Regions from separate parts of the Arthrobacter sp. D1-29 genome, predicted to be linked through region 2. Evidence: riboswitches for the same ligand, from Rfam matches in the RefSeq annotation. Region 2 holds a riboswitch; the other holds the start of a gene.
What was found. Region 2 has a riboswitch for glycine ahead of M1E17_RS20195 (methylenetetrahydrofolate reductase). Riboswitches for the same ligand answer to the same signal wherever they lie in the genome.

Region 1 (15,789 bases), 1.7 Mb from region 2:
TGATGGCACGGAGCACCTCATTCTCCGGCGCAGCGATGTCAAGCAGGGCTGTGGAGTCGTTGGACTGGATGTTCGGTGCCTTAATGAAGCCCGCGGCGGCAAAGTGTGCCTGGGTTTCGGCAGTGGCGGTGATGTCCGGCTCGACCTTGACCGCGAAGACGTTGAATTTCCGGTTCCGGGCCAACGAAGCGCAGGCGTCCAGTGCCGGCTTGAGGTCCTCAAGCGCGGCCAGATCGGGCCCCTTGATGAGGTACCAGAGGCGGCCCAGGACGGGAAACTTCTTCTCCAGAACCAAGTTGTAGCTGGCAGTTCCCCCGGATTCCAGGACCAGGAAACGGACCTTCCAGCCTTGGCCGTTCTTCACCGACGCGTAGGCCGCCGACTGCAACATGTTGCCGCCGTTCGGGTTGGCCGTGACGTGCTTGTCCCAGTTCTCAATTTCCTCGGCTGTGGCAAAGCGGGCGGTAAATTCTCGCAAGGGGCCGTGTCCAATCTCAGGGTTTCGTTCGTGGTTCTGCGGGTGTGGCTGCGTGCGGACATATAGTCCCAAGTCTAAAGCCTGATCTGGCCCAGGCTTTTCAGGGTCGCCCCGCCTTGACTCATGGTTCAGCCTTGGCAAGGGTTGAAGCATGCAGTCCCCTTCCGGTAAATCTCCGGCCCCAAGCCAGCCGCCGGCTGCACAGCAGGAAACGCCTGAACGGGGAACTGCGGCCCAACTCCTGATGCTCCTGCTCTTCCTAGGCACTTCAGCTGCCGTGGCCGGCCTGGGCAGCCTGGCCGTCACGGCGAACGTCGACGGCTGGTTCGCCGCTGCCAATATGCCTCCCTGGACTCCGCCGCGGTGGATGTTCGGTACCGTCTGGACGGTCCTCTATGCCGCCATGGCAGTGGCGGCGTGGCTCGTCTGGCGGAGCGGGAAAAGCCTCACCAGCAGGCCGCTGAAACTGTACTGGCTGCAGCTCGCCTTGAACCTGGCCTGGACACCGATCTTCTTCGGCCTCTACCCCGTGCTGGGGCCGCTGGCTCTGTGGCTTGGGCTGGCGGTCATCGTGGCCTTGATTGTGGCGCTGACCTTTGCGGTTCTGAATTTTGGCCCCATCAGCACCTCCGCCGGCCTCCTGCTGCTGCCTTACCTGTCCTGGGTAATCTTTTCCGGGACCCTTAACGCCTGGGCCGCCGCACATAACTGAGCCGCCCACAACTGAGCCACCCACAACTGAGCCACCACAATTGATCCGGGTCAGCACTCCACAACATTCACGGCAAGGCCGCCCATGGCTGTTTCCTTGTATTTGGAGCTCATGTCCTTGCCGGTCTCGCGCATGGTGATGATGACCTCGTCGAGCGATACCCGGTGCGAACCGTCGCCCCAGAGTGCCATCTTGGCGGCGTTGATCGCCTTGGCGGCTGCGATGGCGTTGCGTTCGATGCAGGGCACCTGGACCAGCCCACCGATCGGATCGCAGGTCAGGCCCAGGTTGTGCTCCATGGCGATTTCCGCGGCGTTCTCCACTTGGGCGGGGGTCCCGCCCATCACCTCGGCCAGGCCTGCAGCGGCCATGGACGACGCCGAGCCCACCTCACCCTGGCAGCCCACCTCGGCGCCGGAGATGGACGCCTGCTCCTTGTACAGGACCCCGATGGCACCGGCCGTGAGCAGGAACTTCACCACAACGTCATCGCGGTCCTGCTGGCTGGCGTTCTCCATCCCCGGCGCGAAATGCAGGGCGTAATACAGCACGGCCGGAATGATGCCCGCCGCACCGTTGGTTGGCGCGGTGACCACCCTCCCGCCGGAGGCGTTCTCCTCGTTGACCGCAAGGGCGACCAGGTTCACCCACTCCTGCCAGTATTTGGGATCACGGTCCTTATCTTCCTTCAGAAGGCGTTCATGCCAGTCCGGCGCGCGGCGGCGGACCTTTAGCCCGCCCGGCAGCAGGCCCTCGCGCCTAAGGCTGACCTGGACGCAGCTTTCCATCACCGAGTAGATATGGAGCAGGCCCTCGCGGATCTCCTCCTCGGACCGGGAGGCCTGCTCGTTGACGAGCATGACTTCGCCGATGGACAGGCCCTTGGACTGGCAGTGCCCCAGCAGCTCAGCGGCTGTCCTGAACGGCAGCGGAAGCTCCTTCTTGGACTCTTCGAGTTCCTGCTGTGCAGCGTCCTCCTCGCCTTCACGGACGATGAACCCGCCGCCCACGGAGTAGAACGTGGCCGTGTGCAGGACGTCGCCCCCGGCCTCGGAGACGGTGAATGTCAGTCCGTTGGTGTGCCTCGGCAGGATGGTCAGCGGCCGCAGCACCATGTCCTGCACCCCATAAGGAAGGGGGACACCGTGTCCATCAGCGCCGGCCAACTGCAGTATCCCGGTCTCGGCGATGGTCGCCAGCCGTTCCTCCACCTCATCGGGCAGGATCAGCTCGGGATGGAATCCCTCCAGCCCCAGGAGGATGGCTGTCATGGTGCCGTGGCCATGCCCGGTGGCGGCCAGCGAACCATATAGATCCACGCGGAGGCCGGCCACGCGGTCCAGTACCCCGGAGGATTTGAGCTCGCCGGCGAAAACCGCAGCGGCGCGCATCGGGCCCACCGTGTGGGAACTTGAGGGTCCTATTCCGATGGAAAAAAGGTCAAAGACTCCAACGGCCATGGTGATTCCTTACTGGGTTGCAGGTCCGGAGTTTTTGTCCAGATATGGCGACTAAAACGCCATCCAACTCGCTTTATCTGGACAAAAACTCCGGATATCAGCTGAGGTTCGCTACGCCGGGGTGGGCGTTCAGGGGTTCGGCGGCCGCTGACTGATTCACAGTTCGCCGCCGTTTTTGGAAGCGTAGTCCTGGGCGGAAAGGAGCGGGCCCTCAGACTCTGTGGCGACTTTGAAGAGCCAGCCGGCGCCGTAGGGGTCGCTGTTGATCAGCGCAGGGTCATCGACGACGGCGGGATTGATTTCCGTAACTTCCCCGGTCACCGGGGCATACAGGTCCGAGACGGACTTGGTGGACTCAACTTCACCGCATGTTTCCCCCGCCGTCACGGCCGAGCCGACCTCCGGCAGGTCCACGTACACGATGTCACCGAGGGCATCAGTGGCGACGGCGGAAATCCCGATCGCCACAAGGTTGCCACCCTCACGGGCCACCCACTCGTGCTCGTCGGAGTACTGCAGCTCAGCGGCAACTTTTGCCATGTGTTTTTCCTTAATTAGTGTGTGAAAAGTGAGAGAGTGTCGGGGGGCCGGCAGAGCCGGACTTTTCGAAAGCGTGCGTCAGAGCGACGAAGGAGCAGCACGCGTGAAAAGCCCCGGTCTGCCGGACCGAGCCCGGACCCGAAAAGCTACTTTTGGCGCTTGTAGAACGGCAGTCCCACGACTTCGAACGGCTCTGCCTTGCCGCGGAGGTCGATGTCCAAGGTGGTGCCGATTTCGCTGTGCTCGATGTCCACGTAGGCCATGGCCACGGGGTAGCCAAGGCTGGGTGACGGCTGGCCGGAGGTCACTTCGCCCACCACGGCGCCGTCTTTGAGGACCGGGTAGTGTCCCCGGCCGGCGCGGCGTCCCAGGCCCTTGAGTCCAACCAGCCGGCGGCCGGTGGTGCTGCCGGCGCCGGCTTCCTTCATGGCTGCGAGGGCGGCCTTGCCCACAAAGTCGCCTTCCTTGGAGAGCGCGACCACCTGTCCCAGCCCGGCGGCGAAGGGGTCGCCGTCGAGGGACAGTTCATTGCCGTAGAGGGGCATGCCCGCTTCGAGGCGGAGGGAATCGCGGGAGGCAAGGCCGGCGGGTACCAGTTCCCCTTCGTCCGCAATGGCGACGATGGCCTGCCAGAGTGCGGCGGCGTCGTCGTTATTGATGAAGATCTCGAATCCGTCCTCACCGGTGTAGCCGGTGCGGGCCAGCAGGAGGTCCTGGCCGGCTCCGGCCACGAGGAAGGGAACTTCGACGGCGGCGTAGTACTTGAGCCCGGTGACCAGGCTGTGCTGGGCGGCGGGGACGAGGCGGAGCAGGAGCTCCTCCGCTTTGGGGCCCTGGACGGCGATCAGGGAGGTGTCCGCGGAGGCGTCCTCCACCACAACATTGAAGTTCGCTGTGCGGTCAGCAAGTTCTGTCGCCACCGTTTTGGCGTTGCCGGCGTTGGGAACAACCAGGAATACGTCGGTGCCGTCTTCAGCGACAGGGCGGCGGTAGATGATGAGGTCATCGATGATGCCGCCGGCTTCATTGCAGATCAGCGAATACTTGGCTTTACCCACGGCCATTGCGGAGATCTTGCCCACCAGCGCGTAGTCCAGGAACGCGGCGGCGTCGGGGCCGGTGACCCAGACTTCGCCCATGTGGGACAGGTCAAAGATCCCTGCTGCCTTGCGGACCGCGTGGTGCTCCGCCAGCTCCGAGCTGTACTTGAGCGGCATCTGCCAGCCACCGAAGTCGGTGAAGGAGGCGCCGAGTTTCTTGTGCTCTTCGTAGAGCGCTGTGTAGTTCTCAGTCACGAAAGAATCCTTAGTTTTCAAACTCGGAAAGCGGCGGGCAGGAGCAGATCAGGTTCCGGTCCCCGGCGGCGCCGTCGATGCGGCCAACGGGCGGGAAGTACTTGTCCTGCTTGAGGGTGTGGACCGGGAAGACTGCCTGTTCGCGCGGGTAGGCACGGTCCCAGTCGCTGCTGATGGCAGCGGCGGCGGTGTGCGGGGCATTGCGCAGCGGGCTGTCCGCGACGGTGAAGTCGCCGTTGGCCACCTGGTCGATTTCCGCGCGGATCGAGATCATCGCGTCGATGAACCGGTCCATCTCGCCGAGGTCCTCGGACTCCGTGGGCTCCACCATGAGTGTGCCGGCGACGGGGAATGCCAGGGTGGGGGCGTGGAAGCCGTAGTCGATGAGGCGCTTGGCCACGTCCTCCGCTGTCACGCCCGTCCTTGCAGTCAGGTCGCGCAGGTCAAGGATGCATTCGTGCGCCACCAGACCGCCTTCTCCTGTGTAGAGCACGGGGAAGAAGTCGTTGAGGCGGGCAGCGATGTAGTTGGCAGCAAGGAGCGCCGACTTCGTGGCCTCGGTCAGGCCCTGGCCACCCATCAGCTTGACGTACGCCCAGGAGATGGGAAGGACGCCGGCGGAGCCGTACTTGGACGCCGAAATGGGGACGTCGTTGCCTTCGGTCCAGGTTGCCGCGTTGCCCGGCATGAAGGGCGCCAGGTGCGCCTTCGCTGCGACCGGGCCCACGCCGGGTCCGCCGCCGCCATGCGGGATGCAGAAGGTCTTGTGCAGGTTCAGGTGCGAAACGTCGCCGCCGAACTTGCCCGGCTGGGCCAGTCCGACCAGCGCGTTCAGGTTGGCACCGTCGATGTACACCTGGCCGCCGGCAGCGTGAACAGCGTCGCACACCTCGCGGACGTCGGCGTCGTACACACCGTGCGTGGACGGGTAGGTGATCATGATGCAGGACAGCGCATCCTTGTTGGCGTCGATCTTCGCGTAAAGATCGGTGTGGTCGATGGTGCCGTCCGCTGCGGTGGCCACCACTACCACCTTCATACCCGCCAGAACGGCTGAGGCTGCGTTGGTGCCGTGCGCCGACGCGGGAATCAGGCACACATTGCGCTGGTCATCGCCCCGGGACAGGTGGTAGCCGCGTATGGCCAGGAGGCCGGCCAGCTCACCCTGGGAACCGGCATTCGGCTGGATGGACACCTGGTCGTAGCCGGTGATCTCGGTCAGCTGGGCTTCCAGGTCCGCGATCAGTTCGCGCCAGCCCTCGGTCTGGGAGTCGGGGGCGAAGGGGTGGATGGAGGCGAACTCCGGCCAGGAAATGGCCTCCATCTCGGCCGTTGCGTTCAGCTTCATGGTGCAGGAACCCAGCGGGATCATGGTGCGGTCCAGCGCCAGGTCCCGGTCGGACAGCTTGCGGATGTAGCGAAGCAGCTGCGTCTCGGAGCGGTGGGTGCTGAACACCGGGTGCTGCAGGTACCCGGAAGAACGTTCGACGGCGGGGTCCAGCGCGAAGGCTGCGTTGCCGCCGGCGGTGGCCAAAACACCGAAAGCCTCCAGCACCTGGGCGACGATTTCCGGCGTCGTGGTTTCATCCGTGGAGAAGCCCACTCTGTCGGCATCGATGCCGCGAAGGTTGATGCCCTTGGCTTCTGCCGCGGCAACAATTCCAGCTGCCTTGCCGGGCACGGAAACCGTGACGGTGTCGAAGAAGCTTGTGTGGAGGACGTCAAGCCCGGCTGCGTTCAGCGATCCTGCAAGGGTCCTGGCGTGGGCGTGCGCGGCCTGGGCGATCGCCTTGAGCCCTTCCGGTCCATGGTAAACGGCGTACATGGAGGCCACGATGGCCAGCAGCGCCTGGGCTGTGCAGATGTTGGAGGTGGCCTTCTCGCGGCGGATGTGCTGCTCGCGGGTCTGAAGGGCAAGGCGGTACGCGGGGACGCCGGCGTTGTCCTTCGAGACGCCCACCAGGCGGCCGGGCATGGAACGCTCAAGGCCCTTCTGCACGGCCATGTAGGCGGCGTGCGGTCCGCCGTAGAAGAGGGGGACGCCGAACCGCTGCGCGGAGCCGACGGCGATGTCGGCCCCCTGCTCACCGGGAGGGGTGATGAGTGTCAGGGCCAGGAGGTCGGCAGCCACTGTTACCAGCGCGCCGCGTTCCTTGGCGTCGGCAATGACGGAGGTGTGGTCGAAAACCCGGCCGGAGACGCCGGGCTGCTGGAGCACCACGCCGTTGATCACGCCGTCGGGAAGTCCCTTGGAGAGGTCAGCCACCTGGACCTCGAATCCCAGCGCCTCGGCCCGGCCTTTCACAATGGCGATGGTCTGTGGAAGGCAGTCGGCATCCAGGACGGTTTTCCCATCACGGGCGTCCTTATTTTTGTTTGCCCGGCGCATCATCAGCACCGCTTCGGCCACGGCGGTGGCTTCATCCAGCAGGGACGCGTTGGCGATGGGCAGGCCCACGAGGTCCTGCACCATGGTCTGGAAGTTCAGCAGCGCCTCGAGCCGGCCCTGGGAAATTTCCGGCTGGTATGGCGTGTACGCGGTGTACCAGGCCGGGCCTTCGAGGATGTTGCGGCGGATCACCGGCGGCGTCACGGTGTCGTAATACCCCTGGCCGATCATCTGCACGGCGGTCTTGTTCTTGGCCGCGAGCCTCCGCAATTCGGCGAGGGCTTCCACCTCGCTCAGGGCCTGGGTGAGCTCCAGTGGAGAGTCCTGGCGGATGTCCTTGGGGACTGCGGTGTCCACGAGTGCATCCACGGAGTCATAGCCAACAGCCTTGAGCATGGCGTCGACGTCGTCCTGGCGGCGTGAGCCGATGTGCCGGTCAACAAAGGATGCAGCGGCCGGGAAGGTCGGGGCGGGGGCGGTGGTAGCCGGGGCCTGGGCAGTGGGGGCCGGAGTGGCGGAGGCCGGAGAAACAGTCACGAGGAACTCCATGTACTAAGGCGGCGAGGGTACGCCACATCGATTGGGTTCCTCCCCGCTCTGTATTGGACCTGAGAGTTTCCGCCTGGCCTGCTTCCGCAGGACCCGCTTGCACCGTCGGTGAGCACAGCTGTCCTGGTATTCCGGATGGTTCCGGGACACGCCAAGCGGACTGCCTGCTACTTTCCAGAGTTGCCTCGCCGCGGCGGTACATGGGCCTGTGAGATTCCTGGGGAGGATTTGCTCCTACGGCGCCTGCTGTACCTACTGCAGGACTCTCCCGCCGCAGATCAAAGGCTATTCAGTTGAATTTTGTTGTTCATGGTGGCCGTTACCGGGCCCACACACGGTCCAATTGTCCTATGCGGTGCGCGTTCGGGCAAATGCCGCGGACATGGACGATACGGGCTCAACTGCGGAGCCGGTCCAGCGCTGCCAGCAGGCCGGCGACGTCGGCCGCCGTCTCTTGGGTAGGAACCGGCCCCACGGAAAGCATGGCGTTGAAGTACAGGCCGTCACCCATATACAGCACCGGTTTGGCCATGGCCGTGCCAACGTCGGCAGCAATCTCCCGGAGCCAGCGCTGCTGGATTGCCGCGAAGCGCTCACGAGTTTCCTCATGGGCCACCTCGGCGAGCCTGGTGGCAGCAACAATGGCACGGTCCAGGGGTGTATCTGCCCAGACGGAAGACCTGATGAAGTACGCGGCCGCTCCCTCCTCCGCGGTGGCCATGGCGTCGGCGTCGGCGGCTGCCAGCTCATCCAGCCTGTCCAGCAGCACCTCAATCAGGGCTTCCTTGTTCGGAAAGTGATACAGCAACCCGCCCTTGGAGACTCCCGCGCGCTTAGCTACCGCATCAAGGGTGGCGGCCCGCTCGCCCACCTCAATCAGCAGGGATTCAAAAGCATCGAGAACAGCCTCGCGGGCTACGGGTTTTCTGGCCATGGCTTCAATCATGCACGCTGGCACCGCCGAAATTGATAACTGTACCGTCTGGACGGTACAGTTATTCCATGACCTCGTCCGCAACTTCCCTTCGGAACGCCCCCGAATCGTTGGCAAACCAGCTCCCCGCGACCTCCCGTACGCCCCGCCGGCCGGGACCGAAAGCACCATGGCGCGACTGGCTTGCCCTGGGCCTGCTGATGTTCCCCGTGCTGCTGGTCGCGGTGGACAACACGGCCCTTACGTTCGCCCTCCCGGCGATTGCGCGCAGCCTGGAAACCACGGGGGTCCAGCTCCTGTGGATCGTTGACGCCTATCCGCTGGTGCTCGCCGGCCTGCTGGTGGCCATGGGAAGCCTGGGTGACAGGGTCGGACGCCGCCGGCTGCTGCTGGTCGGCAGTATCGGGTTCGCCTTGGTGTCAGCCGCAACAGCCTTCGCCCCCAGCGCCGAGTGGCTTATTGCCGGCCGGGCAGCGCTGGGATTCTTTGGTGCCATGCTGATGCCGTCCACCTTGTCGCTGATCCGCAACATCTTTCCGGATCCCAACCGCCGCCGGCTGGCGATCGCCATCTGGGCAGCAGGATTCTCCGGTGGCGCAGCCCTGGGACCCATCTTTGGCGGCTGGCTGGTGGAACAGTTCTGGTGGGGCGCGGTGCTCCTGGTTGCCGTGCCCATCATGCTTCCGCTGCTGGCGTTCGGCCCCGCCTTCATCCCCGAATCACGGGATCCCCGGCCCGGCCGGGTGGACGTCCCCAGCATGCTGCTGTCCCTGCTGGTCATGGTCCCTGTGGTCTATGGCATCAAGGAGGTGGCCACCGAGGGCTTCGGCATCATGCCACTGGCCGCCGTCACCTTCGGTGTGGCCATGGGATTCGTTTTTGTCCGCCGCCAGCAATGGCTGGCCAACCCGCTGCTGGACATGTCCCTATTCAGCAACAGGGTCTTCAGCACGGCCATCTCCGCGAACGTGCTGGCACTGTTTTCCTTCAACGGCTTTATCCTGTTCCTGGCCCAGCATCTCCAGCTTTTGGAAGGGATGTCACCGTCTGCCGCGGGCATTGCCATGATTCCGGCGCTGCTCGCCACCGTGACGGCCGGGCTGGTGGCAGTACCGCTGGTCCGCCGGATACGGCCGGGCTTCGTGGTTGCGGGCGGCCTCTCCCTGAGTGCCGGCGGCTACCTTGTGGTCACCGTCGGCGATCATAGTGCCGGACCGGCCCTCCTGCTGGGCGCGCTGTTCATCCTGGCATTGGGCGTTGGGACCGCCGAAACCATCTCCAACGACCTCATCCTGGGTTCCGCGCCGGCCGAAAAATCCGGGGCCGCCGCCGCCATCTCCGAAACAGGCTATGAGGTGGGGTCAGTGCTGGGAACAGCAATCCTGGGCTCAATTCTGACGGCGTCCTACCAGCAGAACCTCAGGCTTCCGGCAGGACTGAGCGAAGCCGCATCCCACACAGCCACGGACAGGGCCGGGGAAACCTTGGCCGGTGCCATGGAACTGGCCGGCAGCCTCCCGGGACCGCTTGCCACAGCCGTACGGGAAGCGTCCAGGGCGGCTTTCGATTCCGGCGTCCACATCACGGCAGCCATCGCGCTGGTACTGATGGCAGCAGCGGCGGTCCTTGCCGCCGTCGTGCTCCGAAAAGTTCCGACGGCGCGCTAGGAGCCTCCTCCTCGAACGCCGGGTTCACGAGGAACGAAGGCAGGAAGTCAACCCCCGCATAAGAAAGCGCCCGGCGCCGGAATCATTCCGGCGCCGGGCGCTTTACCCAGGCGCACAAGCCTCCTATGGGGCGTCCGGGGCCGTGACGCTGGCCGTGGCCTTCATGGTTTCCGCGTTAACCATCCAGGTGAACTGCTCAAGCCTGGCAATGAACTCATGGAGGAGATCGGCAGTAGTGGGATCTTCCTCATCCACTTCGTCATGAACCTTTCGCATAGTGCCCACAGCAGCCTCAAGGGCGGCCACGGTCCGCTCGATCGCATCCTTGGTGTTGATCAGCCCTTCGGGGAACGCCGGAAGGTTGGTGGACGCGGCCACAGTGGAGCTGCGGCCGTCCGGGAGGGCGTGCAGTGCGCGCATGCGCTCGGCCAGGTCGTCCGCAAACTGGCGGCCAGCTTCGACGATTTCGTCCAGCTGCAGATGGAGGTCCCGGAAGTTGGTTCCCACAATGTTCCAGTGGGCCTGTTTGCCCTGGATGTGCAGCTCAATCAGGTCAGCGAGTACGGCCTGCAGGTTATTGGTCAGGGTCGGTGAAGCCTTCATATATCCTCCTCGATTGGTCCAGTGGTCCCGACGCTATCAGCCCCCTGCGCGCCAAACGGGAGGGCTGGACGGAATTTCTCAGTGAGCTTACTAATTTGCCTCCCAGCGACATAAAAGAACGTGATTCATTTCGGGTCTTGCGCGAAAGCCGCCGACCCTCCATACTAAATGAACGTCATTCATTTAGTGACGATCGTCTCACTGGAGTAGCCACATGATTGAAATTTCCTGCCTTGATGCACCAGCCTCCCCTGCACGGACAGCGCCGTCCGATCGCCCCGCCCTCCGGGTGGGAGTGGTACAGCACCGCTGGAACGCAGACGACGCTGTCCTGCGCGCCGAACTCGACGAAGGCATCGGACGGGCCGCCAGGCTCGGAGCCACAGTGGTGTTCCTGCCTGAGCTGACGCTCTCGCGCTACCCGGCAGACACCCTGCCGGTCAATGACACTTCCCGGCCGGGAGTGGTACGGCCCAGGCCCTCAGACGCTGCCGAGGATCTGCTCACGGGACCCACCTTCCAGTTCGCTGCCGCTGCAGCACTCCGTCACGGCGTCTCTGTCCATGCCTCGCTCTATCAGCGCGCAGACAACCCGGACGGCTCGGATGACGGACTGGGCCTCAACACGGCCATCCTGGTCTCGCCTGAGGGCGAACTGCTGGCCCGCACACACAAGCTGCACATTCCCGTGACGGCCGGCTATTACGAGGACAAGTTCTTCCGTAAAGGTCCCGCAGCCGCTGACGCCTATGAGGTCCACTCGCCCGCAGAACTCAATGGCGCACGGCTGGGCATGCCCACCTGCTGGGACGAATGGTTCCCAGAAGTGGCCCGCCTTTACTCCCTCGGCGGGGCCGAAATCCTGGTCTACCCCACTGCCATTGGCTCTGAACCTGACCACCCGGACCTGGACACGCAGCCGCTGTGGCAGCAGGTGATCGTGGGCAACGGCATCGCCAACGGACTGTTTATGGTGGCGCCCAACCGCTGGGGCAATGAAGGAACACTGAGCTTTTACGGTTCCTCCTTCATCTCCGATCCGTACGGCCGGATCCTGGTCCAGGCGCCGCGCGACCAGTCCGCGGTGCTGGTGGCAGACCTTGACCTTGACCAGCGGCGGGATTGGCTGACGCTCTTCCCGTTCCTGGCCACACGGCGTCCGGACACGTATGGACGACTCACCGAACCCGTCCGCCCCGGCCAGCCCCTGGGCGGAGAAGCGCAGGCCTATCTGGAGGCAACAGCATGAGCACCTGGCGCATGCCCGCTGAGACAGCCCCGCAGGAACGCCTCTGGATGGCCTTCCCAACCGGCGGCTACACGCTGGGCGATTCCGAGGAAGCCGCCCACGCCGCCCGGTCCACATGGGCTGCTGTCGCGAATGCCGCCGTCGAGTTCGAACCCGTCACCATGGTGGTAAACCCCGACGACGTCGACATCGCCGCCCGCTATCTGCATCAGGACATCGAGGTGCTCGTTGCTCCGCTCAACGATGCCTGGATGCGGGACATCGGCCCAACTTTTGTCCTTGACCAGCACGGGTGCCGCGGCGCCGTCGACTGGGTCTTCAACGGTTGGGGTGCACAGGATTGGGCGCGCTGGGACAAGGACGCCCTGATCGCCGCCGAAATTTCCGCCCGCTCTGGGTCCCACCACGTTGTTTCCCCACTGGTGAACGAGGGCGGCGGGTTGCAGGTGGACGGTGCGGGAACGGTGCTGGTCACCGAGACTGTTCAGCTGGACCCCGGACGCAACCCTGGCCTCAGCAAGGCCGATGTGGAAGCCGAACTGGCCCGCACGCTGGGCGCCACCCACGTCATCTGGCTCCCCCGCGGCCTGACCCGGGACTCGGAACGTTTCGGCACCCGCGGCCACGTGGACATCGTGGCAGCCATCCCCTCCCCCGGCACACTGCTGGTCCATTCGCAGCAGAATCCGGCACACCCTGACTTCGACGTCTGCCGGGACATCATCAGCTACCTGCGCACCACGCGCGACGCTGCAGGCCGAGAATGGGACATCGTGGAGGTTCCCGCGCCTGAGGCCCTCACAGACGACGAAGGCTTTGTGGACTACAGCTACATCAATCACGTGGCGGTCAACGGAGGGGTCATCGCCTGCAGCTTCAGCGACCCCAACGACGACAAGGCCCTCCAGATCCTGGCCGAGGCCTATCCCGGCCGCCGGATTGTCAGTATTGACGCACGGGAACTCTTCGCCCGCGGCGGCGGTATCCACTGCATCACCCAACAGCAGCCTGCTGCCCTCAAGAAAGTACGGACATGACCCACACCATCCGTAACAGCACCGCAACCGGAGTAGCCGCCGGCCCCGGGGCCGACGCCCCGGGCTCCGCCCACGGCATCAGCGCCAAAGGACTGAAGGGCGGCCAGCTGGGCCTCCTGGCCGTGGTGGTCCTTGGCATCTCCACCATCGCTCCCGCCTACACACTGACCAGCGCGCTGGGCCCCACCATCAATGAGGCCGGGCTCCAGTTGCCGGTCATCTTCCTGATCGGGTTCATCCCCATGATCCTGGTCTCGCTGGCCTACCGGGAACTCAACGCCGATTCCCCGGACAGCGGCACCACCTTCACCTGGGTCACCAAGGCCTTCGGCCCGTGGGTTGGCTGGATGGGCGGCTGGGGGCTCCTTGCCGCCAACATCATTGTGCTGTCCAACCTGGCCGCCGTGGCAGTGGACTTCTTCTACCTTTTCCTCTCCCAGCTCACCGGTTCACCAGAACTGGCCGAGCTCGCCGCCAACAAACCGCTCAACGTGCTGACCTGCTTTGTCTTCGTGGCCCTGGCGGTGTGGATCAGCTACCGCGGCATGCACACCACCAAACTGGTGCAGTACGGCCTGGTGGGATTCCAGCTGCTGGTCCTGGGCCTGTTCGTGGCCATGGCCTTCGCCAACTGGTCCACGTCCGAAACGGCCATCCCGTTCAGCTGGGAGTGGTTTGACGTCACCAAGATCGAGACGTTCGGCCAGATCGCGGCCGGCATCTCGCTCTCCATTTTTGTCTACTGGGGCTGGGATGTGTGCCTCACCGTGAACGAGGAAACCACCAACGGCAAGAAGACGGCTGGACTGGCCGGGACCCTGACCGCGGTCATCGTCCTGGGCATCTACCTGCTGATCAGCATCTCCACCATGATGTTCGCCGGCATCGGCGATACCGGCAACGGGCTCAGCAACCCCGATAACCAGGAAAACATCTTCACCGCACTGGCTTCCCCCATCATGGGACCGTTCGCCATCCTGATGTCGCTGGCGGTGTTGTCCAGCTCTGCCGCTTCGCTGCAGTCCACGTTCATGTCGCCGTCCCGCAGCCTGCTGGCCATGTCCCACTACGGCGCACTTCCCAAGCCGCTCAGCCGCCTGAGCAAACGCTTCGCGACGCCGCGCACCGCCATCATTGCCGCCGGCGTCCTGTCCGCAGGGTTCTACGCTGCCATGCACATCATCAGCGAGAACGTCCTGAATGACACCATCCTGGCGCTGGGCCTGATGATCTGCTTCTACTACGGACTCACCGCCATCGCCTGCGCCTGGTACTTCCGGAACAGCGTGTTCAGCAGCGTCCGCAACTTCACGCTTCGGCTGCTGTGCCCGCTGCTGGGCGGAGTCGGACTCTTTGTGGTGTTCATTCAGACCGCCGTAGACAGCCTGGCCCCGGAGTTCGGCAGCGGTTCCGAGGTGTTCGGTGTTGGCCTGGTCTTTGTCCTGGGCATCGGAATCCTGGCCCTCGGAGCGGTGTTTATGCTCATCATGGCCCGCCTGCGGCCGGGATTCTTCCGTGGCGAAACCATCCGCCGCGATACCCCCGCGCTGGTAGTGCCGGAGTAGCCGCCACCCCATCAGCCGCTCGGCCATGAGCGCACAGAACGGCACCCTGTCCCGGATTTTCCGGAACAGGGTGCCGTTTTTGGGTTTGCTGTGCCTATCTCAACGCCGGTTCACCGTCGAACCAAAGGTCACCAGAAGTGCGCCACGTCCACTACCAAACGGGAGCCGGAGCCCGGCCCGTCCAGGGTGAGTACCCGGAACGGGAGCCGCGCGCGGACACCCACGCCGATGTCGGTGGAGCCTTCAAAGCTGCCTGCCCAAGCTACCTGACGGAAGGTCTGGTAACCCGCCACGTTGGTCAGTTCGGCTTGGTTAGCCGGGCTGTACGTAGCGCCACCGGTCTGGATGTCGTAGGACGGCGCAGTCACAGTGACCTGGAGGAACGCCCTCCCCCGCAGAGGAACCGTATGCCCGGAACCGTCCTGTCTTACGGCATCGACGTAGCGGACATGGTAGCCGGCCACAGGGCCGTTGAGATCAACCACCATCCGGTCGAAGCAGTAGTGCTGCCCCGTCCGAACGTTGGTTACTGATGCGGCGCTCATCGCTGACTTTGATTCAGCCTGCGACCCCCAAACAAGTCCGCAATAGGATGTGGTTGCCGAGGCGGGCCCCGGAGCCACGAAACCCAATCCGACAGCCATCAGAATGACTGCCAGCCACGTATGAATCTTTTTCATTGTGGGTCACCTTTCGAGTGATTGGATAGCTCAAGCGTAGGAGCGCACAGGGCGGCAAACGAGGCTTGTGGCCGCTTCGGCGCGGAACCGTTAATGACGCCTTATTCCGATCACGCCGGTGTAATCCCAGCGGGGTTTTTGGGCCTAAAGAAACCTGATCGACGCCGTTTCTGGACCCTTCCGTTATGCCTTATAACGTTGCCTAACCGAGACACAAAAGCGCCGGCCACCCCACGGTGGCCGGCGCTTGACGATCATGCAGGAGTGAGTCAGCCTTCGCATTCCCGGCAGTACTTCAGGCCGTTCTTTTCGCGGGCAACCTGGGACCTGTGGCGGACCAAGAAGCAGGAGGAACAGGTAAATTCGTCGGACTGCTCCGGAACAACGATGACCGTCAGTTCTTCACCGGAGAGGTCAGCGCCGGGCAGGTCGATGCCTTCGGCGGTGTCGTTCTCGTCAACGTCAATCACCGCGGTCTGTGCATTACCGCTGCGGGAGGCCTGCAGGGCCTCCAGCGATTCGGCGGAAGACTCTTCGTCTGTCTTGTTGCGTGGAGCGTCGTAATCGGTAGCCATAGCGGGGTTCACTTTCGTTGCTGCGCAGCACCATTTCAGGCACCTCAGTGAAGCAG
Region 2 (15,789 bases):
GCAACAGTGCCGACGCGGACGTCCTGACTTGGGAAAAGGTCCCCTTCAGCCAGTAGGCACCGAAAGGAAGCGGTCGACGGCGGGAGGTCCCGCCGTCGTCCGTTTCCTTTAAATCCATCATTGTGATGGCCGTCAGACGGGCGCACCATGGTCGTATGAACGCGGAAACAAACGCGGTGGAATTGAACCTCCCCCAAGCCTTTCTCCTTCTGGCAACAAACGACAAAGACGGCAAACCTGAGGTGCCTGTCTACGCGCTCAGGACCACTTTGGCAGGGGCAATTCTGGCCGAGCTGGAACAGATTGGTGCGATCGAGTTGCGGGGGAAGCACGTCAAAGCTACCGGCACGGCCCCCAAAACGGACTTCCAGCGCGAACTGGAGCTCATCCGCCACAAATCACGGCCGCACACACCCAAGCGGTGGGTCTCAAATCTGGAGAACCGTGCTGAAGTGCAGCGTGTCTATGAGGGTATGGCCTCATTGGGCATCGTGGAACAATCCGGCGAAAAGCACCTGGGTCTGTTCCGGACCGTGCGGTATCCGGAGAAGGACCATGGCCCGGAGGCGGCGCTCCTGAAAAAGATCGAGGCCGCCATCAGCGGTCCGCGGGCTGATGCCCCGGCCGCCGATGCCGGGGCGTCCGCCGCCGAGGCTACTGATGAGGAGACGACTGCTGCGGGGACCACGGATGCGGGGGCCACGGATGCGGGGACCTTGGATGCCACGATGCCCGAACCCGCAAAGCCTGGTGCCGAGGCACCCGATGACAGGACCTTGGCCCTGATCGCCCTGCTTCAGGCCGCCGGACTGCTCACCAAGCTCTTCCCGGGCGTAGACAGACTCTGGGCATATGAGTTGGCGAAGGACTATTGGCCGGCACGCGCGGTGGAGGACGAACTTCGTATGATCAGGCTGGCGGAGGAAGAAGCCCCAGCTTTGTGACTCCTCGTCCGGCCGCAGCGCTCGCTGCCGGGATCTTTGATGGATTGACGGCTGGAACGACCGATGCCACCCTTCAATTGGACTAAGACCGCCGACGAGATCCTGCAGCACGCATCCTGCAGCACGCCACCCATAAATGAGATTCAGATGCGGGGGACTAGAAGCGATCGGGTCGGCAGCCGGACAATGCCGATTCTGCGATGCCGTCTACCAACTCTCGCGCGATAAGACGGCCCACGGCCGGGGCAAGCGTGACGGCCGCGTGCATCACCGCAAGGTAGAGACCGGGTACATCGGCGACCGGACCGACGATCGGCTCGCCGTCAGCCGGCATTGGGCGTACTCCGAGCCGTGTGCGGAGCAGCTCGACGCTCCCGGCACCGCGAAAAGTGGATCGGACGGCGGCAAGGGTGCGTTCAGGCGAGTCCGCGGCGGCGATCAGCCGGTCCGCGGCGACCTGCCGGAGATCGAAGTCCTGAGTGTTGACCACTGTGCGGACCAGACCTGCCGGCGCCCGAAGCCGGAAGAGCGGGCACGGCGATGGCTCGACCGGGACACGGACGCCGAGCGGCGAGCCCAGCGCGGCTGTGGCAACACCGGCCGCCAACACCACAGTCGTACCGCAGAGGGGTCCTGCTGCCGTCTCGACCCCGGCAACCTGGCCCGCTGCATCCCGGCGGACCGCGGTGACGGCGGTGTCCACATGTATCCGGGCGCCATGGGCGCGGGCGCCCGCGACCAGCCGCCGGGTCACCCCCACCGAGTCGACGGCGCCGTCGCCCGGCGCCCATATGGCCCACTCCGGAGGCTGCCGTAGGTTGGGCTCGAGCGCCATCACGGTGGCCGCGTCCACAATCTCCTGCCCGGGCCCGGCCTCCGGCGCGCCGCCCTCCGCCCGCCAGCTCAGTGAGCCGGACCAGATCACAGGGAGTCCCGGCAACTCGGCCTCAACTCGGCGGTACTCCTCCATCGCCGTGGCCCGTAAGCCGGCAGCCGGACCGGTAGGCACGCCAGGCACTCCCACCCAAGCGAACGAGTCCGCCGTCACGCCCGCGCCTGGCCGCCCGGCGTCGACCAACGTTACGGTGGCGCCCCTCCGGGCGGTGTGATAAGCCACCGAGGCGCCGACGATGCCAGCTCCGACGACGACTACGTGCCTACCCATGGGCACGCTCAACACGTTGCCGACCTTACTGTCCGCATAGGCCCCCTGCCGTGGATGTCCTCACAGCCTGCCGTGCCGAACCCACCCAGTCAATGGGGCCCCAGTACGTCCGCTGCTGGATCGAGTCATGATCTTTCATTACTCTGGCGTCTTTCTACATCGCCTGGCATTCGCCGGTTGCTGATCCGTTTGGGCGAACTTGCCGGAGGGGGCGGGCTACGGGTTGACTTGCCGAATGAACGCGCATCCCACCCAAGACAACGGGGTTCCTGGTCGCCGGCTCGTGCTCATCATCGGGCCGATTGCCTCAGGGAAAAGCACATTGGCAGACACCCTTGCAGGCATATTGCGTAGGAGCGGCGAGGCGGTGGTCGTGGTTGGGCTCGATACTGTGGCGGAGATGGCCCTGCCTACATTGGCTGACTGGACCTGGGCGCATGAGGTCCACGGTCGACTGATTGGGGCCTGGCTGGAAATGCCGATTCCTACTTTGATCGCCGAGGGACCTGAAACTCCTGAGGAGATCGAGCAGATCATGGCTCATGTTGGTCCGGATGTCAGCGTGCGGAAGGTCCTGATCACAGCGAAGTATGAAACAGCACTGGCACGGGCCGTTTCCGACCCGTCCCGGGGGCTGTCAAAGGAACCGGAATTTCTCCGGCGGATGTATCAACGGTTCGAGCGGACGCGGGCAGATATTTCCCATGACCTTGAGTTCGATACGGAGGCAATGTCCTCGGAGGACATTGCCCTGGCGGTCATCGGGGTACTTCCCAAGCTGCCATGATGCGGCTTAGCGTGCTACGTCCCAGTTGGCTCATGGTTGGGTTGGTCTGGCGGTAGTACCAGAGCAGACCTACGGCCTGCACGAGTGCCCATGCCATACCGCGACTCCACTCGATGTCATCGCAGCCCAGCGACTGGCGAAATATGTTCCTAGGTCCTTCATCCAGGAGATGCCAACCCGCCACCAGATCTAATGCAGGGTCAGCCGGGCCGAAGCCGCCTCCATCCAGCACGCCGGAGAGCCGACCGTCTCCAACCAATAAATTGGCGGGGATGAGATCCATATGTGACATCACATCCGGGCCGCTGCCCGGCAGCTCTCTTAACTCCAACCACAGGCTCCGGAGCCTGTGCACGTCGAAGAGACTTTCGCTTTCGCGGAAGCATTTCTCCACCCAGTCATCGTGATCGGTCAGTTGGCCGCCACGGCCTGAACCAGAGAAAAGACGCCCCTTCGTATCTGCAGAGCGGAAACCGTTGATCAGAGTCACAAGGTCGCCGGCGAATGCAGGGCCATCACCCGAGCTGTGCGGCGTGGCAATCTCCCCCGGCAGCCAAGTCTGCACGGACCAAGGCAACGGATATCCACCTCCCGGAGAGCCGATGGCCAGCGGTGTGGGTGTGGGATAGACATTGGCGGCTGCCATTTCAATGGTTGCCGCCGCTTCTGCTTCCAGTATCAGTCGTATCTCAACCGGATCCGACCCCACAAGGGGGAAACGTGCTACCAGTGCCGAGCCCACCCGGAAAATGGCGTTGACGGTTCCCGGCCCGTCGACTGGCTTTACGGGGAGTTGGGACCACTCCGAAAACTGTTCCTGGAGCAGCCGCCTGGCTAGCGAAACGTCCACGTGGTGCTGCCCGGTATGCATCCCCATTGAGCAAGCCTGTCTGCCTGCCGAGACGAATGCAAACAAATGTCACCGCTCCGTGAGGGGAATACCCGGGCATTTGACCTCAGCTGGACTTGAGGTTGTTTGATGGCGCTATGGAAATCAGAGAAGTAGTGCTGCCAGCACGAGACACGGATGCCATCCAGCTCTTCTACGGACATAAGCTGGGGCTAAATGTAGTGAGTGAATCGGCCCGAGTGGCAGTAACGCTTGGAAGCACGCGATTGGTGTTCGAGCAGAGGGAGTACGAAGGCGCCCACCACTTGGCCTTCACGATCCCGACGGGCATGTTCGCGCAAGCCAAGGAATGGATCGCCGCACGGACGACTTTGCTTGGACGTGACGGGGTAGACGAGTTCGAGGGGCCCTCCAGCTGGAACTCCTGTTCGGTGTATTTCGATGGGCCTGATGGCCAGGTACTCGAGCTGATCGAGCGACGCGGGCTGCGGCAGCCGACTACGGATCATTTCGGTCCGAACGGATTTCTCTCGGTGAGCGAAGTGGGTGTGGCGGTGCCCCAGGTCCTCGCGGCGGTCGAGCTATTACACGCGAGTGGGATCGAGCCCTACGGTAGCCCGCCAAGCGAGGGGTTCGCGGCGGTCGGTGACATCAACGGCATGCTGATTCTCGTGTCCGCGGGTCGTGGCTGGATGCCCACAGCGGATCGATACGCCCAGCAAACGCCGGTTATCGTCCGCGCGGACGGGATCCCGGCAACGGAACTCACGCCGCAGCAGGTGGTCCATCCGGCATGAGTATCGCCGGAATCCTCCTTTGGTGCTGTTTGCTCGATTACACTCCGGTACCACCGGTGACCAACAGCGTGCCGCCAGCCTCGACGTAGCTCTTCAGGCTGGCGATTTCCGCATCCGACAGCGCGGCCGGTCGCGGCGCCACCACCACCGGGTAGGGTGCGAGCCGCTCCGCGGACAAACGCGGTGTGATGCCTTCCAGCGTTCCCAACGGTTTCCCCCGCGCCGCCATGGACGGGCAGGAGACATTGGGAGCCCCAGTAGACTCCCGTGCATGGGGGAAAACAAAACATCCGGGGAACACAACCTGGCCAGGCCCAGCCGACTCTCTTCCGCCGTCGTGCCTTTGGCGGGCGTCGTCGCGGTGGTGGTGGGTTTTTTGGTGGCATGGAGCAACAGGAATACCAGCATTGGCTGGTTCGCCTACGCGCCGCTGAGCAACCAGGAGTTCACCGGCAACGGCACGGCCTTTGTCAGTCAAGGGACGCAGATCGGCTTGGGAATCGCGGTCGCTGGCCTGCTCGTCCTGGCCTTTTGGGCTGGCCTCAGAATCGGCAGGAGATCCGGCTCGTAAGCTGAGCTGTCCCAGAGTGGAAGGTCCAGGAGCCGTTCACCTGCAACTGGATCCGGGTTAGCCTGTTCGTAGGCGCGTTCAGCCTTCTGCTGGCGCTGCGATGGGTTTCTGATTTGTAGTGGCCAGGGGGCACATAGTGGGGGAATCTTTTCCGGTGGTTCCGGGGCCGGTCCAACGACAAATGGTGGGGCCGCAGCCAGTGGCGGAACCGTCTGCGATTCCCGGTTCGGATGGCCCCCTGCCGGTTATGACGGTGCTGGTGGTGGATGACGACCCAGGCTCCCTGTTGGTTGCCAAAGCCGCCGTGGAAAAGTCCGGCCATCACTGCATCGTTGCCTCCGATGGGGATATGGCGTGGCAGCTGTATCAGGACCACCATCCCGAGGTGGTGGTTACGGACCTCATGATGCCCGGGCTCAACGGGTTTGACCTGTGCCGGACCATCCGCGCCTCAGAGTCCGGGTCCTATGCCTACCTGGTCCTGCTGACTTCGCACGGGGCACGGGAGGACGTCCTGGAAGGGATGAAGGCCGGGGCCGATGATTATGTGACCAAACCGCTGGACCCCTTCATCCTGCACACCCGGCTGCTGGCTGCCAGGCGGGTCACCACCCTTCATGGCGCCCTGGCCGAAGCTCTGACTGAGACCAGGGGCAGCAATGAGCGGCTGGCCGAGTTCACGGGCAGGGTCAGCCACGATCTCCGCAATCCCTTGACGTCAATCCTCGGTTACGTGGAGCTCGGTTCCATGGAAACGGATACCGACTCAGCCGCCGAGTACCTCGAGGTGGTCGGCCACAGTGCGCGGAGGATGCTCTCCATGGTGGAGGAACTGCTCACCTTCGCATCCATTGGTGGCTCGTTGGTCAGGTCCCGGCTATCACTGGCAGACCTCGTGAAGGATGTCGCCGACGACCTGAACCTTGGGTTGAGGGAAGCCGGGGCGGTGGTGGAGTGCGAGGACTTTTACTTCGACGCTGACGGGAGCCAGATGCGGGTGGCGCTGCAGAACCTGATCCAGAATGCCGTGGCCTACCGGCGGACGGGGGTTCCCCCGGTCATACGGATCCATGGTGACAACTTCGGGGCCGGCGTCGTCATCCAGGTGGCGGATAACGGCAAGGGAATCAGCGTGGGGGACCGACGCCGGGTGCTTGAGCCGCTGGTCCGGCTGCACCGGGAGGGGGACCCGCCAGGGTCCGGGCTGGGTCTTGCTACGTGCGCCCGGATCGCGGCCGCCCACGGCGGCCGCCTGGACATCTCCGCGAGCCAGAGCGGCGGGACGGCTGTCAGTCTCTACTTGGGACCAGCAGCACCTGGTAGCTAGTCCTTATCGTCGATGGCCTCCTGGAAAACGCCTGGCTCGGGAATTTCAGCCGGGCGTTTGGCGTGAACCTGATCAAGAAATCGGCATTTTAGTTTTATGTAGATCTGCTTGACCAAAAAGATAAAAAAACCCGCGTGCGGTCACGATGAAGAAAGTGGACATAACTCTATTTGTCAAACTTTTGGTTACTGCTCGTGCCGCTCCAGGGCGACGCTGACCGGGTTTTTTGGGAACTGGCATAAAAAATAAAAGTGGGTATGGTATCGGGTAAGGCAACGCATAGAAAGGCGTGATTCCGATGTCAGGAAAATCCCCCAAAAGCAGCGCAGCCAAGAAGGTTGGCAAATCGATTCTCGAAAAGCGGGCCGACAAAAAGGCAAAAAGCGAAAACAGCGAGATTAATTCTATAAAGCCGCGCAAGAACCAGCGCTAATCAGGCCCGCGGGCAGCCGACCCCGGGACTCCTAGCCCGGCGGCTGCCCGCGCCATCACGGAATTCAGCTCCAAGGACACCACCATGATTACTTCCTGCAAGGCCTTAGTTGTCCCGGCCAGACTGTCCCATCCTGTGCACATCAAGCCCGTTGAGCTGGATCTGCCGGCACTGCAGCGCGTGGCCGCGGGAGAAATTGGGTTCATCGTTGGCGAGACGTGGCATGTGTACCTCGACAACAACGGAAGCCGAACCGCCCAGAATATGCGGGCAGAGGTCCTTATTCGCGAAGCGGGCGTCGATCTGGAGGACACCGTCCACGGGACGGCGATCTTCCTTGGCCACCGAAACGGGGGCGAAGATACTGACGCTCCCCACCAGCTCATCCGGCTCGCCGAAGAACTCTTCGACGTGCCGCTGGCCGCGTAGAACTGTGGACAAGAGTGCGGCGCTTAGAACCGATGGATGACGCAGGGCAACGTTACGGAGGCGGGGCCACCCGCCGTCGTACATTTCTGACCTAAATTACTGACTCAGGCTTTTGCATCCCGATCCACAACGGGATAGCCTGTGAGCCGTGTCACCCACCAGTGGCACACGCTGATGATCTGCGGCGGGAGAGTCCTGCCGGTACGTTCTGCAGGCGCCGTAGGAGCAAATCCTCTCCGGGAATCTCTCAGGCACACGTACCGCCGCGGCAAGGCAACTCTGGAAAGCAGTCCGGGCAACCGGGCTCACCGACGGTGCAAGTGGCGCCCTGCCAACAGCAGGACAAAACGGAAACTCTCAGGTCCAATACAGAGTGGAGAGGAACCCGAATCAACGTGGCGTTTTGGCGCCGCCTGAATAATGGAGTTCCTCGTATGCCGGTTCATTTCTTCCCAGTCACCTTCGCGGTCCGGCACACCGCTGTCCGCCGCCAGTCCTTCGTCGGCAGGCCGCCGACTCGGGCCCCCTGGTTGTGACAGGACCCATGATGCTCCCCACCAGAATTGAAATCGTCCCGTCCGCGGGAATTGTTGAGCGGGTCAACGCCTTGGTACCGCTGACCACAACGCTCACGGTGACATGCCTTCCGCACCACGGCATCGAGCGGACCATGCGGACCGCCGTGGAGCTGAGCGTCCTCGGATACACGGTGATTCCGCACCTAGCGGCGCGGAGCCTGCGCGACCGTGCCGATCTCACCCGCATCATTCGTGAGTGCGATGCCGCCGGCATCTGCGAGGTGTTCGTGATGGGTGGAGACCGGAAGCAGCCGGCGGGGGTCTATGGAACGGCTCTTCCGGTGCTGGAGGACATCGCGCAATATTCCGGCGGGATGCTGCGGGCAGGCGTCGCAGGATATCCGGAAGGGCACCCGTTGATAGGTCCTAAGGATGTGCTCGATTCCCTCCTGGCCAAGCAGAGCCTGGCCTCGCACGTGGTTACGCAGATGTGCTTTTCCGCGGAGAAGATTCACGATTTCGCGGCCGTCCTGCGGCGCGAAGGCGTGGAGCTCCCCATCTGGGCGGGGGTGGCGGGGTCCGTGCCGCGGACAAGGCTGATCTCCCTGGGGACACAGATCGGCGTCGGAAGTTCGCTCAAATTCCTGAGCCGCAAAGGCCCGCTAGCCCGCAAGCTCCTGAGCGGCGACCGCTATTCACCACAAAACCTGATGTCTGGGCTGGAAAGCCCGGCCGGCGCGATCGCCGGCATCCACCTCTACAGCTTCAACAGCCTCGACTCGATTCCCAGCCAATCCCTGCCCGGGCTGGGCCAGGCATCAGCACCCACTGCACTCCAGACAGCATTGGCTCGGGGAAGAGCACGTGACGATCGAGAGTAACGGGTAAGGGTGAAGGCCCGTTCGCGGCCAGGCTGAAGCGGAAAGGCTGAAGCGGCCAGGCCGAAGCGGAAAAGGACGTCCCACGGACCATGACAGAACGTAGGCCGACGACGGCGGGAAGTCCCGCCGTCGGGGCCGTTCGCCAGGCGTTTTCAAAGGTTCTTGACCACTCAATCCCCAGCCGCCACCATAAGATATGAGCGACTCTGGAGCTGATACCGCTGGTGTCCCGTTCGACAGTGATGACGACGACCTGGTAGACGTTGCCGGCCCTGAGACTGTCGAAAGCATTGCCGAGGATGTCCGTGACGATATCCGGCTGGGCCACATCCAGGATGACGTAAGCCATGTCCTTGAGGAACGCTTCCGCAAGGCAGGCATCAACCTGCGCCCCGAAGAGATAGACGACCTCGCCGAAGAAATCGAAAGGGACGTGTCCATCTAGAACGTCATCAAGTCATCCCGGGCGGTGCGGGCCCGAAACGGCGGAGAACAACCTGGATTACTGCGCTGGCCGTGTTGGGCGCATGGCTTTCGAGTCATACCAGTGGTTCAGGTGGCCCGCACGCCCGAGGACATGAGGCGATGGTCGGCGAGTTCCAGTTGCCGGCTTAGTTCGTCTGGCGGAGCGTATTCAGGCAGCCAGCACAGGTGATCATCCGGCTCTGGTGCAGGCCAAAGACGCCATTCAGGAAAAGGGTCGACCGGTAGAGCCTGGTCCAGGTCCAGGTCCAGGTCCAGGTCCAGGTCCAGGTCCCGGTCCAGGTCCTGGTCCCGGTCAAAGTCCAGATCCGGGTCCAGATCAGGATGGGGATCATTTTCCGGCCGCATCCCCAAGATCGCGCTGCAGCCTCATCTCAGGATCCCGCTGCATGGCTGAGTCCACGTCTAAGTCCACGTCGGAGTGGAGGGAAGTCCGGCCGGGTTCACTGGGCCAGTGGGGTGGTTCCCAGTCGGGTTGTTCGCTGCGGTAATGGCGTCCTGTTGGGGAGGTCCAGCCGGGTGGTTTGTTTTTGGTGGCGCTGGTTGGGGTCCAGGCCGTGGTGTGTCTGAGTCTGTGGTGTTTTGGGCAGGGCTGTCCCAGGTTGGCTATGCCGGTGGTGCCGCCTCGGGCCCAGGCGAGGAGGTGGTCTGCTTCGTTGTCCAGGGAGTGGTTGTTGCAGCCGGGGAAGGGGCATTTGCCGTCCCGGAGCCGGAGCCATTGACGCATCGCTTTGGTGATGCGGTAGCTGGTCCGGCCGATTTCCAGAGGTGCGCCGTCGCGGGGGTCTGTCAGGACCCGCATGAAGGAGGTGGCGCCGTCGCTGACGAGGCGGCGGGCCATGGACGGTGGAATAGGCCCGTAACCGTCCAGGGTGGCTGGTTCGTCGGTGGCGCCCAGGAGGGCCATGACCGGCACGGTGATGAGGACCTGCGCCGTTGGCGACGGCACAGCACCGGCGATGCCGGTCTCGAGCCTGGTGCCGTTGCCCGTTCCGGTGCCGCCGATGCTGCTATTAGTGCTGGTGGCGCCCATCGTGCGGTCGTCAATGCCGCCGGCAATTCGTCTGCGATCGGTTCCTCCACCAGCCATAGGCGCGGTGAGGCTGCCGCTGGTGTTGTTGGTGAGCAGCCAGGTGGCGGCCACGTCGGCGCGGAGTTGGGTGAGGGTCCTGTTCTCGTGCGGGCCCTGCAGGGCGCGGGCGGCGGTGGTGGTCCGGTCCCAGATCCCGGAGGCTTGGTCGGCCGGGAGGTACGCGGCGAGCCAGGCCATGCCGTCGCGGTCCGGCTGGTACTCCAGCCGCCGGTCCTGGACTCCCTTGGCGTGGCGCTTCTCGATGGAGACGGGGTGGTGGCGTTCGCGCCAGGTACGGGCCTTGGCGCGGAAGCGGGACGGGACGAGTTCACCGGCCGCGACTCCGCGGGCAGGATTGGGTGCTCCGGGGTCCAGGAAATGTGCCTCCAACGCCGCCGCCCCGTCCGGGTCCAGGTTGTTGGTTTCGTCAACCATAATCCGGGCGTGCTGCCAGGAAATGCTGCCTTCCTGCAGCGCGGACAAGGTCTGCGGCAGGATGCTGGTCAGGGCCTGGGATTCAGAGATCAGCGCACCCGCGGTGCGTTCGCTGACTGTGAGGGCGCACGCGACCTCCGCGATCACCGACATTTCCTGCGCCGTGGCGTCCTGCGCGGTCACCGCCGGGGTGGCGATGGCCTCTTCCAGCTCGGCGATTCCGGCGGCCAGATGTACCTTCAGCGCCGCATGTTTTGCCTCAGCGCGGCCAACCTCGGCCAGCGCATTCAGGTAAGCGTCCAGCCGTCGGCGCAACGGATCAGAATCCTGCATCGGATCGGCGTCCAGCACCGAAACAGGATCGGCGTCCACCTCACCAGCGGCGCCAGGGCCAGCCGTGCTGTCATCCAAATGGGGCCGGATGATTCGGCCAAGGGCGGCCGTGGAGGCTACAACAGCAGCCAGGGCATCCTCGATCCCAGGACCGGTGGCAGCCTCCAAGCCCGCCCCGCTCCCCGCTGTCCAAGCCCCCGTGCTGTCCATAAGAAAAGCATCCCAGCAGGGTCTGACAATAACGCTGCCCTCGAAGTCGCGGGCCAAACTGACTTCTCCTCAAAGCAACGCCCAACAGGCGAAAGGAACGCCAAGACGCGAAAGGAACGCCGAGGAATGACGTATGCCGGTCCACGGGAAAGTCAGCCCATGGGCAGGGAACTCAGCAGTCGGCGTCGCCCGCTTTTGGCCTCTCCGGTACCCTGTTGAAATGGTGGGTGGAAATGCCGACATGGGTGCCGAAGGCATCCTGCTCGCAGGGGCGGGCCGCGCCATTTTGCTGCAGCTCGCCAACCCTGCCGTGGGCCACGGCGTCGCTGATCACAGCAACTTCGTTGACCGTCCGCTGGACAGGTTCCTGGCCACCGTAACCTACGTGTATGCCGTGACGTACGGCGACGAGGAGCAGGTGAAGGCGGTGCGCCGGAAGGTCAATCATGCCCATGCCCGGGTTCGCCGCAAACCTGACGGCAGCTCCGCAGGCTACAACGCGTTCGATCCGCAATCCCAGCTGTGGGTGGTGGCAACCCTCTACGACACAGCAGTCACTGTTTACGAACGAATTTACGGCCCGCTGGAAGACGAGATGGCGGAGAGCGTCTACCGCGAGTACGCCAAACTGGGGACAGCCCTTCAGCTGCCGCCGGAGCTCTGGCCGGCGGACCGTGCAGCCTTCCGCACGTACTGGAATGAGCGCGTACAGACGCTGAAGCCCGACGACGTCACGGCCCGGGTGGCCCGCGATCTCCTGTACCCTCCAACGGGTCCGCTCTGGCTTCGCCTGAGCATGCCCCTGGTCCGGTTCATCACCGCAGGACTCCTGCCGGATCACCTCCGGGAAGGCTTCGGATTGCCGTGGACCGCGCGGCATCATCGGCAGTTCGACCGGACGATGCGAGCCGTTGCGGTGGTCTATCCGCGGCTGCCGCAACGCATCCGGCACTGGTTCAAGAACTACTCCCTTAGACGGCTCAGCACGGCTTAGCGGTCCGGTGGAAGAACCGGTCAACGCGGGCTCCCTACAATGGCTAACGTGCGCGATACGGAAATAGGAGGGGCTCTAGTCAGGGCGGCAGCCTTGGCGGCCCCCGGCCTTGCGGAGTTAAAGCTGCTTGACGCCTCCGAACACCGCCGCGCCGCTTCTTTCCATAAGCCCACAGACGCTGCTGAATTCCTGGCCGGGAGACTGGCGCTGCGATTATTCGCTGCAGAGCTGGCTGGTACTTCGCCCGCAGCTTTGGTGGCGGCCTACAGGTGCAGCCGTTGCGGCGGAGGAGAAGGGGACCATGGCCAACCAGGCTATGTGCTCCAGGATGGGGGAGCGGGTCCTCTACTGAGCCTGAGCCGGGCGGGCGGGTGGGTTGTCCTAGCCGGCGCCGGCAGCGACGGCGGCAGCCTGAGCGGAATAGGCGTAGACGTGGAGCAGGCCGGCAGAACAGCATTCCCCGGCTTCGACGCAGTTGCCCTGACTCAGCGGGAACGCACTAGCCTGGCGCCTTCCACCACATCAGAAGGGCGTAGCCAGCGGGCGCGGTTCTGGACCCGGAAGGAAGCTTTCCTTAAGTCGATCGGCGAGGGGCTGGGACGGGACCCCGCAACATGCGACGTAACCGCGGAACGCCTTGAAGGAGTCTTGCTGGCCGATGTGGACCCGGCGCGCCTAGGGCTCCCCTCGGGAACTGTCGCAGCCTTAGCGTTGCGGCAGAACTGATTCGTATAGCCAGGGATGAAGAATCCCCTCGGCGTCAAAGCCGGGGACACTCCCACAAAGTTCCTGAGCCAGCTCGGTCAGATCTCCGGTGGACACTGATCCGAAACAGTTTCGTTCGGTCCAAGCCCTGAGAAGGCCGAAAAAGAGGGCATCGCCCACCGCTGTCCTCAAGGCGTGCAGGGCCAGTGCACCCCGTTTGTAAACACGGTCGTCGAACATCAGTTCCGGGCCGGGATCTCCGATCCGCAGATCCTGCGGTTTGGATGCGAGGCCTTCCCAGGCAGCTTCTGCCCGGGCTGCCGCCGATCCTTGCCCGGATGCTTCTGACCACAGCCATTCGGCGTAACAGGCGAACCCCTCGTGGAGCCAGATGTCCTTCCAGGAGGAGGCCGTTAATGAATTTCCAAACCATTGGTGCGCCAGTTCGTGGGCGATCAGCCGCTGGGATTCCCACCGCAGATCCAGGTGGTTACGGCCGATAATCGACAGTGACTGCGCTTCGAGGGGAATCTCCAGTTCGTCATCCGGTACGACGACGGTATAAGACTGAAAGGGGTACGTCCCGAAGCAGGCTTCGAACGTCGCCATCATCTCGTGCTGCCGGACGAGCGCTTCCTGCGCCCGGTCCATCAGCACCGCCGGAGCCGCAACGAGTTGCCGGACCCCGCTTCCGGTGGCGGGTATGGCTGTGACTGGGATGGCTCTGGCTGGTATGCCCCCGACGGCGGCTCCCGCGCTCGTGATTGCGGCTCCCGCACCCGTGACTGGCACCCCACTGCCCCCGACGGCGGCTCCCGCACTCGTGATTGCGGCTCCGGTGGCAGGTATGGCAGTGACTGGTATATCCCCGACGGCGGCCCGCGCCGCTCTGATTGTGGCTCCGCCATTCGCGACGGCGGGTCCCGCACCCGCGATTGCGGCTCCCGTTCCACTGGCGCTCCCCGCTAGGGGAACGATATCGTAGCGGCCGATCTGTACGGTGGCGAGGTAAGTCGCCAGGGGTTCGGCCTGTTCATAAACCCAGGTTTCGCGGCTGGCCTTCGAATGCCTGGACACCAGGGTCCCGTTGCAGACCACCTGGTAGTTCATGTCCGTGGTGACGGTGAATCCGAAGCTGGCTTTGCGGCTGGGATGGTCGTTGCAGGGAAACCAGGATGGTGCTCCTGTGGGCTGCCCGGCGACGAGGACGCCGTCGGTTAGTTCTTCCCAGCCGACGTCGCCCCAGTTTCCGCGCAGGGGCCCCGGCCGGCCCTCATAGCGGATGTCCAGACTGAATTCGGATCCCGGGGCGAGAGGCGCTGCCGGAGTGATAACAAGGCGGCCCTCGCGCTGGATGAACCGTGCCGGGCGCTTGCCATCCACCCTCACCTTGATGACCTGCAGGCCGGAGAGGTTCAGCATGACGGACTGCAGCCGGGAGATGGCGGTCCCGGCGACTGTTACGTGGGCGTCCAGGCGGTTTGTGGCCACCCGGTAGTCGAGGTACAGCTCATACCGTGAAACGCTGAAGTCTGCGGAGCCGTGACCTGGAGTGTAGGAATCCGGCAGGGGTTCCCCGGTGAGTGTCCGGCCCTGTTCGGGGGAAGCAAAAGGTCGGCTCACCCGCTCATCGTAGCCGACTGTGCCCGGGGCGCCGGCGGGCAGGGTCATACTGGGCCTTGCCCAGGAACGGGGCTGGCGGCGGGGCCGGGCGTCTGACCATCGGGCCCAGGGGCTGGCGCTGGCTCAGGGACAGGCGCCGGCTGAGGGGCTGGCGCCGTCGGGGTCGATGGCCCTCCCGACCAGGGGCTGACAGGATTCCCGATCCAATAACTGCCTGCGGGGACGGTTTCGCCGCGCATGACCAGGGACGCCGGGCCGACGGTGCCCCCGGCGGCGATGCGTGCCGCCGGCAGAATCACGCCGTGCGGACCGATGGTGGCACCGTCCTCGAGGGTGACCTCGGCCATGCTCATGACTCGGTCGTGGAAGAGATGGGTCTGGATCACGCAGCCGCGGTTGACCGTGGAGTTTTCACCCAGAGTGACCAGGTCTGCTTCAGGCAGCCAGTAGCTTTCGCACCAACTGCCGGAGCCGATTCGCGCACCCAGCCCGCGCAGCCACCAGACGAGTGCAGGACTGCCTGTTGCGGACCGGGCGAACCACGGCGCTGTGACCATCTCGACAAAGGTGTCCACCACCTCGTTGCGCCAGATAAAGGAACTCCACAGCGGATGTTCTCCGGCCTTGATTCGCCCCACAAGGAGCCATTTGGCGACGACGGAGGCCGCCGCTGCCACGGCACCTGCGGCCACGATGATGACGCCGCCCAAAAGAGCCGCCGTGACGTAGCCGCCGGTGCTGCCGGCCAGCAGATCCAGAGCCAGCAGGACTCCTGCGGCAATACCCACTGTCAGGAACACCGGAATCGCCCGGCACAGTTCCCAGCACGCGCGGAAGAGCTTCAGCCGAAGGGGAGGATCGAACGTCAGTGACTGGTCGGCGTCGAGCTTTGACCTCCTGAGCCGGACGGGAGGGCTGCCCAGCCAGGACGTCCCGGATTTGGCCTTGGCCGGTGTTGCGGAGAGCACCGCGACGAGGGAATTCTTGGGCACGCTGCGGCCGGGACCGGTCATTCCGGAATTCCCCAGAAACGCGCGTTTGCCGATCTTCGCGGGAGCCACTTTCATCCAGCCGCCGGCAAGTTCGTAGGAGGCGATCATGGTGTCATCGGCGAGGAAGGCGCCGTCGCCAACCGTGGTCATTGACGGAAGGAGCAGCACGGTGGACGCTTCGACGTTCCGGCCAACCTTGGCGCCGAGCATCCTGAGCCACACCGGGGTGAACAGGCTTGC

Region 1: it holds a riboswitch for glycine, as region 2 does, so the genes downstream of both, gcvP (aminomethyl-transferring glycine dehydrogenase) here and M1E17_RS20195 (methylenetetrahydrofolate reductase) in region 2, are expected to answer to the same signal.

Annotation. Positions count from the first base shown of each region.
Region 1 covers NZ_CP096383.1:947,306-963,094, reverse strand. The annotation lists gene M1E17_RS04555 (lipid II:glycine glycyltransferase FemX) at 1-478, opposite strand, end outside; gene M1E17_RS04550 (TspO/MBR family protein) at 630-1,190, shown strand; gene M1E17_RS04545 (L-serine ammonia-lyase) at 1,241-2,650, opposite strand; gene gcvH (glycine cleavage system protein GcvH) at 2,807-3,190, opposite strand; gene gcvT (glycine cleavage system aminomethyltransferase GcvT) at 3,337-4,485, opposite strand; gene gcvP (aminomethyl-transferring glycine dehydrogenase) at 4,496-7,423, opposite strand; glycine riboswitch at 7,608-7,704, opposite strand; gene M1E17_RS04525 (TetR/AcrR family transcriptional regulator) at 7,821-8,357, opposite strand; gene M1E17_RS04520 (MFS transporter) at 8,426-10,024, shown strand; gene M1E17_RS04515 (Dps family protein) at 10,148-10,627, opposite strand; gene M1E17_RS04510 (nitrilase-related carbon-nitrogen hydrolase) at 10,842-11,876, shown strand; gene M1E17_RS04505 (agmatine deiminase family protein) at 11,873-12,913, shown strand; gene M1E17_RS04500 (APC family permease) at 12,910-14,478, shown strand; gene M1E17_RS04495 (AMIN-like domain-containing (lipo)protein) at 14,607-15,158, opposite strand; gene M1E17_RS04490 (DUF4193 domain-containing protein) at 15,428-15,733, opposite strand.
Region 2 covers NZ_CP096383.1:4,434,135-4,449,923, reverse strand. The annotation lists gene M1E17_RS20250 (metallophosphoesterase) at 1-56, shown strand, start outside; gene M1E17_RS20245 (GOLPH3/VPS74 family protein) at 156-944, shown strand; gene M1E17_RS20240 (NAD(P)/FAD-dependent oxidoreductase) at 1,102-2,109, opposite strand; gene M1E17_RS20235 (AAA family ATPase) at 2,345-2,896, shown strand; gene M1E17_RS20230 (aminoglycoside phosphotransferase family protein) at 2,868-3,773, opposite strand; gene M1E17_RS20225 (hypothetical protein) at 4,013-4,543, shown strand; gene M1E17_RS20220 (beta-galactosidase trimerization domain-containing protein) at 4,581-4,751, opposite strand; gene M1E17_RS20215 (hypothetical protein) at 4,815-5,114, shown strand; gene M1E17_RS20210 (response regulator) at 5,314-6,441, shown strand; gene M1E17_RS20205 (hypothetical protein) at 6,514-6,861, opposite strand; gene M1E17_RS20200 (DUF3846 domain-containing protein) at 6,959-7,303, shown strand; glycine riboswitch at 7,479-7,576, shown strand; glycine riboswitch at 7,578-7,685, shown strand; gene M1E17_RS20195 (methylenetetrahydrofolate reductase) at 7,848-8,702, shown strand; gene M1E17_RS20190 (hypothetical protein) at 8,899-9,147, shown strand; gene M1E17_RS20185 (hypothetical protein) at 9,255-9,533, opposite strand; gene M1E17_RS20180 (DUF222 domain-containing protein) at 9,517-11,235, opposite strand; gene M1E17_RS20175 (oxygenase MpaB family protein) at 11,456-12,229, shown strand; gene M1E17_RS20170 (4'-phosphopantetheinyl transferase family protein) at 12,278-12,955, shown strand; gene M1E17_RS20165 (M1 family metallopeptidase) at 12,935-14,605, opposite strand; gene M1E17_RS20160 (Pls/PosA family non-ribosomal peptide synthetase) at 14,602-15,789, opposite strand, start outside.